DNA from 3 places in the Neorhizobium sp. PAMB6630 genome. Region 3 is predicted to be linked to each of the others. Evidence: predicted binding sites of a transcription regulator. Region 3 holds the regulator's gene; each other region holds the start of a gene.

Region 1 (4,418 bases), 950 kb from region 3:
CCGCTACCGGAACCGCTGCGCGACTGGCTGTATCAGTATCTGGAATAAACATGGCCACGATTCGGCACAGCCGAGCGGATCGTGGCCGCTTGTTTTACGCCCGCTGCGGCAGAAGCGGATAACCCACCATGACGGCGCGGGCGGCAAGCGTTGCGATGGCGGCTTTCAAAAGGTCGCCGGGGATGAAGGCGAGCGAGCCGAGCATGACCTTGCTGAAGGGCGTGCCGGTCATCAGCGAAACCCAGGGCATGCCGATCGCGTAAACCACGACAATACCGCCGGCGATGCTTGCGGCAAAAAAGCCGGCGGCCTGGAGCAGGGCCGGCTGGCCGTCGCGCACCAGGCGCTCGCTGAGGTAACCGGTGGCGAAGCTGCCGGCAATCCAGCCGAGGATATAACCGCCGGTCGGCCCCATCAGCACATTGAGCCCACCGCGTCCGCCCGACAGAACCGGAAGGCCGACGGCCACGAGAACGACGAGAAGAGCGTAGGCGAGGGCTCCGCGCCTTGCGCCAATGATGGTGCCGGCCAGCATGACCCCCATGGATTGCGCCGTGATCGGCACCGGAATGAAGCCGAGCGTCACTGGCGGGATCAGGCCCAGCACGATGATGATGGCGGTAAACAGTGCCGAAAGCACGAGATCCTTGGTGGTCATGTAGCGCTCCTATGCGGATAAACTGCCTTGTCGCTGCTTTTACTGACCGCGAATACCGCGCGCGTCAATTGCCTGGGCGATGGCGTCTGCTTCCTTGAGGGTTGAAATGATCAGCGGCCCGATGATCCGGTGTGGCTTCAGCACCAGCCCGCGCGCCGCATGCGCCTCCTTCAGCATCTCGTAGCGGTTCGCGATTTCCGGCACGAAGCGCAACACCAGCCCGAAGGCAAGCCCGCCATCGGAGGCCTTCATCAGGCCAAGCCGCTCCAGAGGCATAAGAAGGGCGGTGATTGCCGCGATAAAGTCGGCAATCGTCGTGGTCGCCGTCACGCTTGCCGCCAGAAACAGGATCGCAAGCAGGCGCAAGGTCGAGACGAACGCCTCGTGCGGTGACAGCACGAATATGTTGACGAGGGCGAAGAAGGCGATGGTGAAGAGTACCGGGCGCAGACGCCGGAAGGCTTCGGTGACCCCAAGCCCCAACCGCAGATAGAGCGTGGCGGTGAGAAGAAGGGCAGAGCCCAGCACAAAGGAATTGTCGACAACGAAAAGCGCAAGGCCGAACAACATCAGACCCGCAAGCTTTGCCCGCACGCTCATGCGGTGGAGAAAGCTTGTGCCCTCGACATAAAGGCTGGTCAGCATGCGGCAATCTCCCGGTAGCGGGCAATGGCCTCGGCACCGTCTCCATCGAAGGCAAGGCTGCTCTCGTGAAACACCAGCACGCGGCCAAAGCCGGCGACGAGTTCCAGATCATGGCTGATGACGATCGCCTGCTGCTCGAGCCCTTCGATTGCGCGGCGCACCAGCGCGCGGTTTTTGAGGTCCAGCTGGTTGGTCGGTTCGTCAAACAGGATGAGCTTTGGCTCTGTCACCACCACGGCCGCAAGCGCTGCCAGCTGCAACTGCCCGCCGGACAGTTCGTGCGGGCGGCGCTTTTCAAGGTCGGTAATGGCGAACCGCTCCATCACGGCGTCCACCGCGTCGTCCAGCGCCTTGCCCTTCAGCCCGCGGGCCTTTGGCCCCATGGCAATGTCATCGCGGATGAGCGGCAGGATGATCTGGTTTGCCGGGTTCTGGAAGATGAAGCCGGTGGCGGCAAGAACCGCTCTGGCGTCTGCCACCGTATCCAGTCCGTCGAGTGTCACGCGGCCGCTCGTTGGCTTCACAAGCCCGTTCACCAGCCGGGCAAAACTTGTCTTGCCCGAACCATTGAGGCCGATCACGCCGATGCGCGGTTCTGATAGCTGAAGGCTCAGCGGCTGTAGAGCCACGCGCTCGCCATAACGCAGTTCGGCCTTGTCGAAGATGATGTGCACGTCTTGTCATCCTGTCTTGCTGGCGTCTCTATAACCGCCGCGCGCCGGAAGGGAAATGTGCCAGACGTTGTGAAAGCATCGGGATAGATGTTGAACAAAACGCGAACGCGCGCTAGCCTCTTCTCATGACGATTCTGATCGACAATCAACAGGCACGGCGGGCCTTCCTGGAACGGCAGGGGCTTTCGCGTGCGCCGAACCTGAAGCTCGGCAAGGCGGGCCTGCTCGACCTCATCGAGGAACTCGGTTTCGTGCAGGTCGATAGTATCCAGACGGTTGAGCGGGCGCATCACCAGATCCTGTTTTCCCGCAACCAGACCTATCGGCGCGAAGACCTCGTGGCGCTTCTGGAAAAAGATGGCGCGCTGTTCGAGCACTGGACGCATGATGCGGCGATCATCCCCGCCACCTTCTTCCGGTACTGGAAACATCGTTTCCTCCGGGAGGAGGCAGCGATTGTCGAGCGCTGGCGCAAATGGCGCGGGGAGGGTTTTGATTCGGTGTTCGACGAGACCTATGCCCGCGTGAAGGAAAACGGGCCGGTGATGGCGCGCGATATCCGCCACGAGGAGCACAAATCCGGCGGCTGGTGGAACTGGCATCCCTCGAAGACGGCGCTCGAATATCACTGGCGCACCGGCCGCTTTGCCATTGCCGGAAGGGTGAATTTTCAAAAACGCTATGATCTGACGGAACGGGTCCTGCCGGCGCATCACCATGAGCCGGAGGTGAGCCACGGCGAATTTGTCGACTGGGCCTGCCGGGCAGCGCTCTCGCGCCTCGGCTTTGCGACATCAGGCGAGATTGCCGCTTTTTTTGATCTCGTCACGCCGCAGGAGGCAAAGGACTGGCTGGCCTCTGAAGCTGAAAACCTGCAGCCGGTGGAGATCGTCACGGTCGATGGCCGTCGTCGCCTGTCCTACGCGCTGCCGGAGATGGTGCCGGCGCTTGCCGATCCGCCGGAACCGCCAGCCCGCATCCGGGTGCTGAGTCCTTTTGATCCGCTGCTGCGTGACCGCGACCGGGCGGAACGCCTGTTTGGCTTCAATTATCGCATCGAGATCTTTGTGCCCGAGCCGAAGCGGCAGTTTGGCTATTACGTGTTTCCGCTTCTGGAAGGCGACCGCCTGATCGGCCGCATCGACATGAAGGCGGATCGCAAGGCGGGCGTGCTCGACGTGAAGCGGCTCTGGCTGGAAAAGGGCGTGCGCGCCTCGGCTGGCCGCCTGGAAAAACTCGATGCGGAATTGCAGCGATTGGCGCGCTTCACCGGCGTTGAACGGGTGAGTTACGCCAGCGACTGGCACGGCTGAGCTTTTGGCGAAGCGATCAACGGGGAACACGCGGGATGCAGGACGACGCCATGGACAGGCAGCACTATCACCTTGAACCACAGGCACCGCCGCTTGAGGATTATCTGCGTCTTCGCCACGAGGCCGGGCTCAGCCCGTTTACGCCGCAGGCGGCCACCATCGGGCTCAAAGGCACGTTTTTCGGCGTGCGGGTGGTGTGCGACGGAGAAATCGTCGGCATGGGGCGCATCATCGGCGATGGCGGCTGCTTTTTTCAGGTGACCGACATTGCCGTGCAGCCAGCGCACCAGGGCAAGGGACTTGGCAAAAAGATCATGGCCGCCCTTGTCGATCACCTGAAGGTGGCAGCACCCGAAAGCGCCTACGTCAGCCTGATTGCCGACGTCCCGGCAAACCGGCTCTACGCCCAATTCGGTTTTGAGGAAACCGCACCACGCTCGCTCGGCATGGCCATGAAGATTGTGCGGTAGGGGAGGCGGGAACCCATGGAGACGATCAAGGATATCGATGGGCTTCTGGCGTTCATCGTCGAGGCCAAGGCCGCCGCTTACATGGGCGGCAAGCCGGGGGAGACGTCGTGCCGGCCAGGCTCGCGGGACATTGCTTATCGCCGGGACGACTGGTCCTATCTCGACAGCTATTTCGGCGGCACGGATTTTCTCGGCCAGGAGGTGGTGTGGCGCCATGAAAAGTCGGTCTGGGCGATGAATTATTACGGGCGCGTGCTGGATGGCAGCGCCATCGACGGCGCCAGAGCCGCCGATGTGCTGCGCACGGCGCTGCCGCTGATGTATGCCGAGGGGCGGTTTCTCGGGGGATTTGCCCAGGATGTCGGGCTGTATCGTTATGTGGATGAGAGCCAAGGCGACTACGCGAGTTTCACGGGCGTCGAGCGTATTCTGGCCGATGGCCGTGCGGTCTACCGGCTTGATTATCACGGTGGACTGGTGATTGCCTGAAAGGCACTTCGGTTATGGTGCTGATTTGGGGTTTTTACCCTTCTGGTTGCCGCCATCTCATGCGGAAGTGTGGGGCTATCACATATGAGATAAATCCCCCCAAACCCTTCCCACAAGGGGGAGGGCTTAACCCAGCCGCGCCCTTTCGTGCAGAACGGGACGCTTGCCG
Region 2 (4,418 bases), 1.9 Mb from region 3:
ACACGTTCAACGTGGCGGAAAACAAGCTCTATTGCGGGCAGGCGGTGGTGAAAACCGTCGAAGGCAAGGACTATCATCCCGACATGAAGCTCGGCGAGCAATAAGCCTCGACAGGCCTGCCGGACGCCATTCCCCGCATGGGCAGGGCTGCGCCTTGAACGATGACGATGCCTTACAACGGCCGGGAAATCCGTGCCTTTGGGGGCATCGATTCGCACCCCAGACACACGGATGAGACGAAAATGGCAGAACCAAGAGCGGCTGAACGCGTAGAATATATCGTCGAAGGCGGCCATCGCCTTTCCGGCGCTATTGAGCCCTCGGGAAACAAGAATGCGGCGCTGCCGATCATTGCCGCCGCGCTGCTGACCGACCAACCCGTCGTGCTTACCAACGTGCCGCGCATCCGCGACGTGGAGGCTCTGGTGCAACTGCTTTCATCTCTCGGCGCCGAAACCGCCTGGACGGACCACAATACCTTGCGCATCCATGCGCGCGACGTGCGCCCGGCAACGCTGGATCCGGATCTCTGCTCGCGTATTCGCGCCTCCATTCTGCTCGCCGGACCGGTTCTTGCCCGCTGCGGAGAAATCACCCTACCGCCGCCCGGCGGCGATGTGATCGGCCGGCGGCGTCTCGACAGCCATTTTCTGGCCTTGCGCCAGCTCGGCGCGCAGATCTCGCTCGAGGGCGATTATGTGTTTCGCGCGACAAAACTCGTCGGGGCGGATGTGTTCCTCGATGAGCCCTCGGTGACTGCGACGGAAAACGCGCTTTGTGCCGCCGTAGCGGCGTCCGGCACCACGATCCTGCGTAATTGCGCCTCCGAGCCGCATGTTCAGGATCTCGCCCATTTCCTCGTGGCCATGGGTGCCCGCATCGAAGGCATCGGCACCAATTGCATGACGATCCACGGCGGTGCGCCGCTTTCGGGGACAAGCCACCGGATCGGGCCTGATCATATCGAAGTCGGCTCGCTGATCGGGCTTGCGGCGGTGACCGATTCGGATCTCAGAATCACCAATGCCGGTGTGCAGCATCTGCGCTCCACCCTCATGGGCTTTGAGCGGCTGGGCATCCATTGCCGGATCGAGGGCGACGATCTGATCGTGCCATCGGGCCAGGCGAAACGGATCGAACCGGATTTCGGCGGCCATGTGCCCAAGATCGAGGATCAGCCCTGGCCGGCCTTCCCGGCCGATACGATGTCGATTGCCATCGTCACCGCCACGCAATGCGAGGGCATGGTGCTGATGTTTGAAAAAATGTTCGAATCCCGGATGTTCTTTGTCGACAAGCTGATCTCGATGGGCGCCCGCATCGTGCTGTGCGATCCGCACAGGGCCGTGGTTTCCGGACCGAGCCCGCTGAAAGCCGCACGGCTGGAAAGCCCCGACATTCGCGCCGGCATGGCCATGCTGATCGCTGCCATGGGTGCTGAGGGCACATCGATCATCAACAATGCCCAGCAGATCGAACGCGGTTATGAACGCATCGACGAGCGGCTGAACGCCTTGGGCGCGCGCATAAGGCGCATTCCCGCGCGCACCTGACGAGGGAAGGCGGCTAACCTGTTCGGTCAGCCGCGTCCTCGACGCTTTCCTCGATCCGCTCCATGTCGTCATCGCTAAGGCCGAAATGGTGGCCGATTTCGTGGATCAGCACATGGGTGATGATATCGCCCAGCGTTTCCTCGTTTTCCGCCCAATAGTCGATGATCGGCCGGCGGTAGAGGCGGATTCGGTTCGGCAATTCGCCGGTTTCCATGCTGAAACGCTCGGAAATGCCACGACCTTCGAAAAGCCCCAGAAGATCGAAGGGCGTCTCAAGCGCCATATCCTCGAAAATCTCGTCGTCGGGAAAGTCCTCGATCTCGATGGTGAGGTTTCCGGTCAGCGCACGGAACTCTTCCGGCAGGTTTCCATAGGCCTCGATTGCCAGCGATTCGAACGTGCTGATGGTGGGGGCGTGGCGATCACGCCAATCATCGGTCTGGTCGACACGGGCCATAACTGCTCCTTTTTCAACGAGCATATAAGGTTTCTGGAAAAATATTTCGAGTGCGGATTCAAGCAAGAGGTGGGGAGGGTGAACGAATCTCATGGGGGCCGCTGTTGACTCTTCGGAGCAGCTCTGGAATCCATAAGAACATAACATGAACAATTGAGGCGAAGAGGATCCTGGAGATCCGCGCCTCGACAAGAAGTGGAGCTGACGTCATGGCGCGATCCGCCCTGGCGCAGGAGACTGTTTTTGCCCTGCGCGAAACGATAGCCCGGCTGGAGGGCAAGCCTATCCCGGCCCTTGCCGCTGCACAGGCGCAAGCGGTGGCAGAAGGGCAGGAGAGGGCACAAGGCCGGCCGGTCCGGCTTAAAACCGGCATTGCTGCGCTGGACGAGGCGCTGGACGGCGGGTTGCCCCTCGATGCGATCACCGAGATCCGCAGCCGCGGTTTTTTCGATGCAGGGTCTGCCAGCGGTTTTACCGTTGGGCTTTCGGTGCTCATCAAGGCACGCGCACCGAAGGCGGAAAATCTGCCTATCCTCTGGATTTCAGACCGCATGGCGACCCAGGAGGCGGGGGCGCCTTATCTCATCGGCATGCGCGGTTTCGGCCTTGGCACGGAGCCGTTTTTTCAAGCTCTGCCGAACCGGCTCGACGAGGCGCTGTGGCTTGCGGAAGCAGCCCTTGCAAGCGGCGCCTTTGGCGTGACCATTCTGGAAACCCGCGGCAATCCCAAAGCCTTCGGGCTGACGGAAAGCCGGCGGCTGGCGTTGCGGGCAAAGGCGGCGGGGCGGCCGCTTCTGCTTTTGCGCCATGCCGCAGAAGAAGAGGCCTCGAGCGCTGCCTTCCGGTTTCTGACCCAGCCGGCATTTGCCTCACACCGACGCCTTCCCGATGGATCGATGCTTGGCGGCAGCATCGGCCCCTCAGTTTTCCGTCTCACATTGGAAAAGAGCCGCAACCCGGCTCCGCTCTGTCTCTCCCTGGAGTGGAATCCCCATGACCGCCAATTCAATTGCGTCGACACGCCAAGACATGCTGTTCCTGAAAGGCAGCCGGCAGCGCATTCTGGCGCTCTATTTCCCAAAACTTTCGACAGACCGGATCTTGCGCCGGCGCCGGGGTCTATCCTGGCGTTTGACAGGCCGGCACGCGGGCGGGCCGATGGATCCTTCGAGCGCGCGTCCTGAGGATGCGCCTCTCGTCTGCGCCGGCCGGCGCGACAATGCCATGCGTCTCACCGCCCTTGACGAACAGGCGCAGGCGATAGGCCTGAAACCCGGCCAGGGGCTTGCGGAGGCGCGCGCCATCTGTCCGCATCTCGTCGTCATCGACGAAGACGAAGCAGCGGACCGACGTTTTCTCGAAGCGCTGGCCGACTGGTGCGACCGTTATACCCCGCTGGTGGCGCTGGAGGGTTCTCACGGCCTGTTCCTCGATGTCACCGGTTCCGCCCATCTTTTTGGCGGTGAAGCAGCGCTTCTTGCGGAAATCCTGAGCCGGATGACGGCGCTCGGCATGGCGGTGCAAGGGGCTATATCCTCGGCGCCCGGACTTTCATCGGCCGTCGCCCGTTTCGGGGAAAGCCGGGTGATCGAGGACAGCGACATCGAGGCCGTGCTTGCCCCGCTTCCGATCGCAGCGCTGCGCGTTGGCGCCGATGTGGTGCAGGCGCTGGCAAAGGTGGGGCTGAAACAGGTGGGTGACCTTCTGGAAGCGCCGCGCGCGCCGCTGGCCCGCCGCTTCGGCGCCCATCTTCTGCTGCGGCTCGATCAGGCGACCGGTCTGGACGAGGAGGCGATTTCGCCGCGCTTGCCGGTGGCGAGCCTGTCGGTCGAGCGGCGGCTGGCCGAGCCGATCCAGTCGGAGGAGGATATTCTGACCCTTGCTGCGCAGGTGGCAGAGGCCCTGAAACCGAGCCTTGAGGCCCGCGCTGCCGGTGGCCGGATGTTCGAGCTGGTGCTGTTTCGCGTTGACGGCAAGGTGTTTCGCTTGAGCGCCGGCGCCTCGCGCCCCTTGCGCGACGGTGCGCGCATTGCCCGGCTGTTTGCCGAGCGGCTGACGGGCGTGCATGACGATCTCGATGCCGGCTTCGGTTTCGAGATCCTGCGGATCAACGTGTTGCGCCACGAGCCCTTTGACCATGCGCAGGGCGATTTCGACGGCGACGACCGCAAGCAGCAGTCGCTGGCTGATTTCATCGATCAGGTCTCGGCCCGGCTTGGGCCGGAATGTCTAAAAACCTACCAGATGCGCGAAAGCCATATTCCCGAGCGGGCGGCGGTCGCCGTCGATGCCATTCAACACGCCCTGGGCAAACCGCAGCGCCTGCCGGAGGCGGCACCGCTCGACCATGGACACTTCCTGCAAAAGGAGCGGCCGTTGCGGTTGTTCCCGCATCCCGAACCGCTGGA
Region 3 (4,418 bases):
TTGAGACGGGCACGCGGATTGCCGGCAGGGCACGGCTTTCCCCACCTTCCGGACCGGCTCTGCCCGGGCTCGCTGATTTTGCGTTTTCTGCCTATTTTCAAGGCATCGGCGCTGTCGGCTTTTTCTATGGGGCGCCGCAAAAGGTCGGCATCGGCACGCATGAAAACTGGTCGACCCGCATCCTTGGCAAGCTGTTTGAACTGCGAAGCGAGATCGGAACCCGCATCCGCGCCGTGGTTCCCGGCGATGCCGGGGCTTTCGCCGCCGCCATCGTCACCGACGAGCGCCGCGCCATCTCGGAAAAAACCATCGAGGCGCTGCGGGTCGCGGGGCTTGCGCATATCGTGGCGATCTCCGGGCTTAACATGGCGCTGGCCGCCGGCATCTTTTTTGTCGGCGCACGAATGGTGTTCAGCCTGTTTGCCGGCTTTGCGCAGCGGTTTCCCGTCAAGAAGATCGCAGCCATCGGCGCGCTGGCCATGGTGACGGCCTATTATCTCATTTCCGGTTTCGGTGTTTCGGCCGAGCGCGCCTATGTGATGATGGTGATCATGCTGGCCTCGGTGCTGTTCGACCGTCCGTCGATCAGCCTGCACAATGTGGCGCTCTCGGCGCTCGTCATCCTGGTCCTGACACCCTCGGCGGTGCTGGGGCCCAGTTTCCAGATGTCATTTTCCGCAACGGCCGCACTTGTGGCCGGTTACGCCGCCTGGTCGAGCCTCCATGGCGATCCGCATGATCCGCTTGCCGCGCGACGTCCGGCACTGCTTGCCGCTACAGCCGCTCTATCCAGCATGGTCGCCGGCGTGGTGCTGACCTCGCTCATCGGCGCACTCTCCACCTCGATCTTCTCTGTTTCCCACTTCCACCGCGTCGCCACTTATGGCCTTGCCGGCAATCTCGCGGCCATGCCGATCATATCGCTGATCGTCATGCCCTTCGGCATGCTTGCCATGCTGCTGATGCCGTTCGGGCTGGAGGCGCCGTTCCTGAAACTGATGGGTTTTGGCGTTGAGCTGGTTATCTCCGTTGCCGAGACGGTGGCGGGTTGGGGAGGAGACGCCCCGGTCGGGCGACAGCATGGCTGGTTCCTGCCCATAGCCTCGTTCGGCTTTCTGATTCTGGTCCTCCTGCGCACACGGCTAAAACTGCTCGGCCTGCCGGTCATGGCCGCGGCACTCATTTTGTCGTTCTGGCCTGACGATGCCGCACGGCCAAGCCTGCTGGTTTCGGAAGATGCAAGCCTCGTCGCCCTCATCGACGGACAGACGGCCGCCACCAACCGCAGGACACCGCCCGATTTCATCTATCGCCAGTGGCAGAATGCGCTCATCATCGACAAGACGCTTGCGCCGATCATGCCCCGACGTAACACTGCGGCAAAACCGCAAGACTTGCCCCCCGGCACCTCCAAGAGCGCCCATGCACAGCCCGGCGTCGATGCAGCACACAACCGCCAGACGGGAGCCGATGCAGACACGCCCGAAACAGAGATCGCCACAGACATCCGCGCGGTCGTTCCCGAGGAAGGACACAAGCCAAGCCCATCAGACGCTGACGCGATTCACTTGAACTCTGGCCGAACCGAGACAGGCGTTTCCCCCCGAAAGCCACCAGATCCGCCCTTGACCAAACAGGAGTTGCGAGAGGCTGCCACCGCCATGGACAAAGCCCTGACCAGCGCTCCTCCCGGTCAATTCACCTGCATTGCCGGTCTCGGCTGTTTTGCCCGTTCGCTGGAAAAGGTGCGAATCGCCACCATCGAGGACCCGCGTTATGCGGGAACCGCCTGCGATACGGCCGACGTGGTGATTGCCGCCCGTGCCCGATTCGAAACCTGCCGCTCCGGCGCGCTGATGCTCACTCTGACGACGCTGCGCAAGACAGGAGCCCTCGAAATCCGCTTTGCTGGCAGCACCCGCCTCGCTGACTGGACGGCGAGTGGCGCCAGCATCGGCAACAAACGCCCCTGGAGCATCCACCGAACCTATGATTGGCGGCAGCGCATCTTTGACGAGACGCTGCCGCAACCGGTTGTCGAACTGCTCAGTGATAGCGGCGGATGAGACCGACGAGCTTGCCCTGAATTTTCACCCGGTCCGGCCCGAAGATGCGGGTCTCGTAAGCGGGGTTCGCCGCTTCAAGCGCAATCGAGGCGCCCTTGCGGCGAAAACGCTTCAACGTCGCTTCCTCGTCATCGACAAGCGCCACGACGATATCACCGGGCGTGGCCGTGCTGCCATTGCGGATGATCACCGTGTCGCCATCCATGATGCCGGCTTCGATCATTGAATCGCCCTTTACCTCCAGCGCGTAATGCTCGCCGGTGCCCAGCATCTCAATCGGCACGCTGATGGCATGGGTATTGTTCTGGATAGCCGAAATCGGCACGCCGGCAGCAATACGTCCCATGACGGGAACGGTGGCAGAGCCGGTATATTCTTCGACAGCCGGAGCTGGCGGGGCAGGGCGTGTGGCCGGCGGCTTGCCGAGGCTGCCTTCGATGACGCTGGGCGAAAACCCGCGACGCGGCTGGGCCGGCGGCGAATAGGATTCCGGCAGCTTGATCACCTCAAGCGCCCGCGCCCGGTTCGGCAGCCGTCGAATGAAGCCACGCTCCTCAAGCGCGGTAATCAGGCGGTGGATGCCTGATTTCGACGCCAGATCGAGGGCATCCTTCATCTCGTCGAAGGAGGGCGGTACACCGGATTCCTTCATCCGTTCGTGAATAAACAGGAGCAGTTCCTGCTGTTTGCGTGTGAGCATGAAGACAACCTCGAAGTGGAAACAAATCCAGAACAGACACTATATGTTCCATATGTGTTCCGCAAGCCCTCAAAAGCCGGGGATAAAACACCGATTGCTGAGAGCGTGCGGGATATTCAAGCGCTTATCCGGCGCTACACTGCGGCCCGCATCGTCCAAGGAGAGAATCATGGCCCGCCCGCTTGATCATATTGTCATGCCCGTCCGCACACTTGCGGTGGCGCGCCAGCGGCTGGGGACGCTCGGCTTCACCGTGGCGCCGGATGCGCAGCATCCGTTTGGGACGCAGAATGCCTGCGTGTTTCTCTCCGATGGTCTGTATCTGGAGCCATTGGCGATCCGTGACCGTGCTGCTGTCGAACGCACGGCAGGAGAGGGCAATGTGTTTACCGGGCGAGATCTCGCCTTCCGTGCCGCCTGCGGGGACGATGGATTTTCTGGTCTGGTGGTTGCTTCGCCGGATGCCGATGGAGACCACGCGCGGTTTGTCGCAGCGGGTCTCTCCGCCGGCGAGATCCTTGAATTTTCCCGGGCGGCGCTGACGGCGGACGGACATGAGGTGATCGCGCGCTTCAGGCTGGCCTTCGCCGAAAGCGGATCTCCCGAATTTATCCTGTTCGCCTGCGAGCGGCTTAATCCCTTGCCGGCCGACCGGGCGCATCTGGAGCGGCATCAAAACGGTGTCGTTGGATTACGCGGCGTGTGGCTTGCCGCAGATGATACGACCGCTGCGCTGCCGGTTCTTGAGACGGTATTGGAAACCAAAGCCGTCACGGATGCCTCGGGTCATGTCTTTCAGGCGCCGAATGGACATGTTGTGCTGTCGTCGCGGCAGGGAGTTGCGGACGAACTCGGCATTGATCTGTCCCCGTCAGCCGGCGGGCTTTGTGGTGCCGCGGTGGTGTTTGCCACACCGGATCTTGCCGTGACAGCAGATTGCCTTGCTGCTAATGACGTGGCCTTTAAGAAAAGAGGCACGCGCATCGTCGTTGCCGCAGCCCCCGGTCAGGGCGCTGCTTTCGTGTTTGAGGAGTGATCATGGCCGTCACAGCCAATGCAGAGGTATCCGTCGGCGAGGGTTCGGCCCGCGTCGTTTTTTCAAACACCGGCCGCCTGTCGCTGATCGCCGGCCCCTGCCAGATGGAAAGCCGCGACCACGCCTTTATGATGGCCGGCGCCGTCAAGGAAATCTGCGATGATCTTGGCATCGGTCTTGTCTACAAATCCTCTTTCGACAAGGCGAACCGCACCTCGATTGCGGGCAAGCGCGGCATCGGGCTCGAGACGGCCATGGAGATCTTTTCTGATCTGAAGGCCGAGTTCGGCTTTCCGGTGCTGACCGATATTCACACGGAAGAACAATGCGCCGTGGTGGCTGAGACGGTGGATATCCTGCAGATCCCTGCATTCCTCTGCCGGCAGACGGATCTTCTAATTGCGGCGGCAAAAACGGGGCGCGTCATCAACGTCAAGAAGGGCCAGTTCCTGGCCCCCTGGGACATGAAGAACGTGCTGGCGAAGTTCACCGAAAGCGACAATCCCAATGTGCTTCTGTGCGAGCGCGGGGCGTCGTTCGGGTATAACACGCTTGTGTCCGACATGCGCTCGCTGCCGATCATGGCGTCGCTCGGCGCTCCGGTGATTTTCGATGC

The links. The regulator LexA, encoded in region 3, represses DNA repair genes until DNA is damaged. The targets are predictions, from matches to a motif close to TGTTCNNNNTGTGTTCNG.
Region 1: a site for LexA is predicted at 2,068-2,085, ahead of AC4CWF_RS14215 (energy-coupling factor ABC transporter ATP-binding protein). Genes of this name have one in related genera too.
Region 2: a site for LexA is predicted at 2,145-2,162, ahead of AC4CWF_RS00300 (metallopeptidase family protein). Genes of this name have one in related genera too.

What each region holds. Positions count from the first base shown of each region.
Region 1 covers NZ_CM177836.1:2,949,820-2,954,237, reverse strand. The annotation lists gene AC4CWF_RS14230 (acyl-CoA thioesterase) at 1-48, shown strand, start outside; gene AC4CWF_RS14225 (biotin transporter BioY) at 95-658, opposite strand; gene AC4CWF_RS14220 (energy-coupling factor transporter transmembrane component T family protein) at 698-1,303, opposite strand; gene AC4CWF_RS14215 (energy-coupling factor ABC transporter ATP-binding protein) at 1,297-1,977, opposite strand; gene AC4CWF_RS14210 (winged helix-turn-helix domain-containing protein) at 2,103-3,290, shown strand; gene AC4CWF_RS14205 (GNAT family N-acetyltransferase) at 3,341-3,760, shown strand; gene AC4CWF_RS14200 (DUF5680 domain-containing protein) at 3,785-4,249, shown strand.
Region 2 covers NZ_CM177836.1:57,248-61,665, reverse strand. The annotation lists gene AC4CWF_RS00310 (DUF1737 domain-containing protein) at 1-104, shown strand, start outside; gene murA (UDP-N-acetylglucosamine 1-carboxyvinyltransferase) at 243-1,553, shown strand; gene AC4CWF_RS00300 (metallopeptidase family protein) at 1,567-2,010, opposite strand; gene AC4CWF_RS00295 (hypothetical protein) at 2,220-3,194, shown strand; gene AC4CWF_RS00290 (Y-family DNA polymerase) at 3,235-4,418, shown strand, end outside.
Region 3 covers NZ_CM177836.1:2,002,558-2,006,975, forward strand. The annotation lists gene AC4CWF_RS09425 (ComEC/Rec2 family competence protein) at 234-2,066, shown strand; gene lexA (transcriptional repressor LexA) at 2,047-2,766, opposite strand; gene AC4CWF_RS09435 (VOC family protein) at 2,936-3,802, shown strand; gene kdsA (3-deoxy-8-phosphooctulonate synthase) at 3,805-4,418, shown strand, end outside.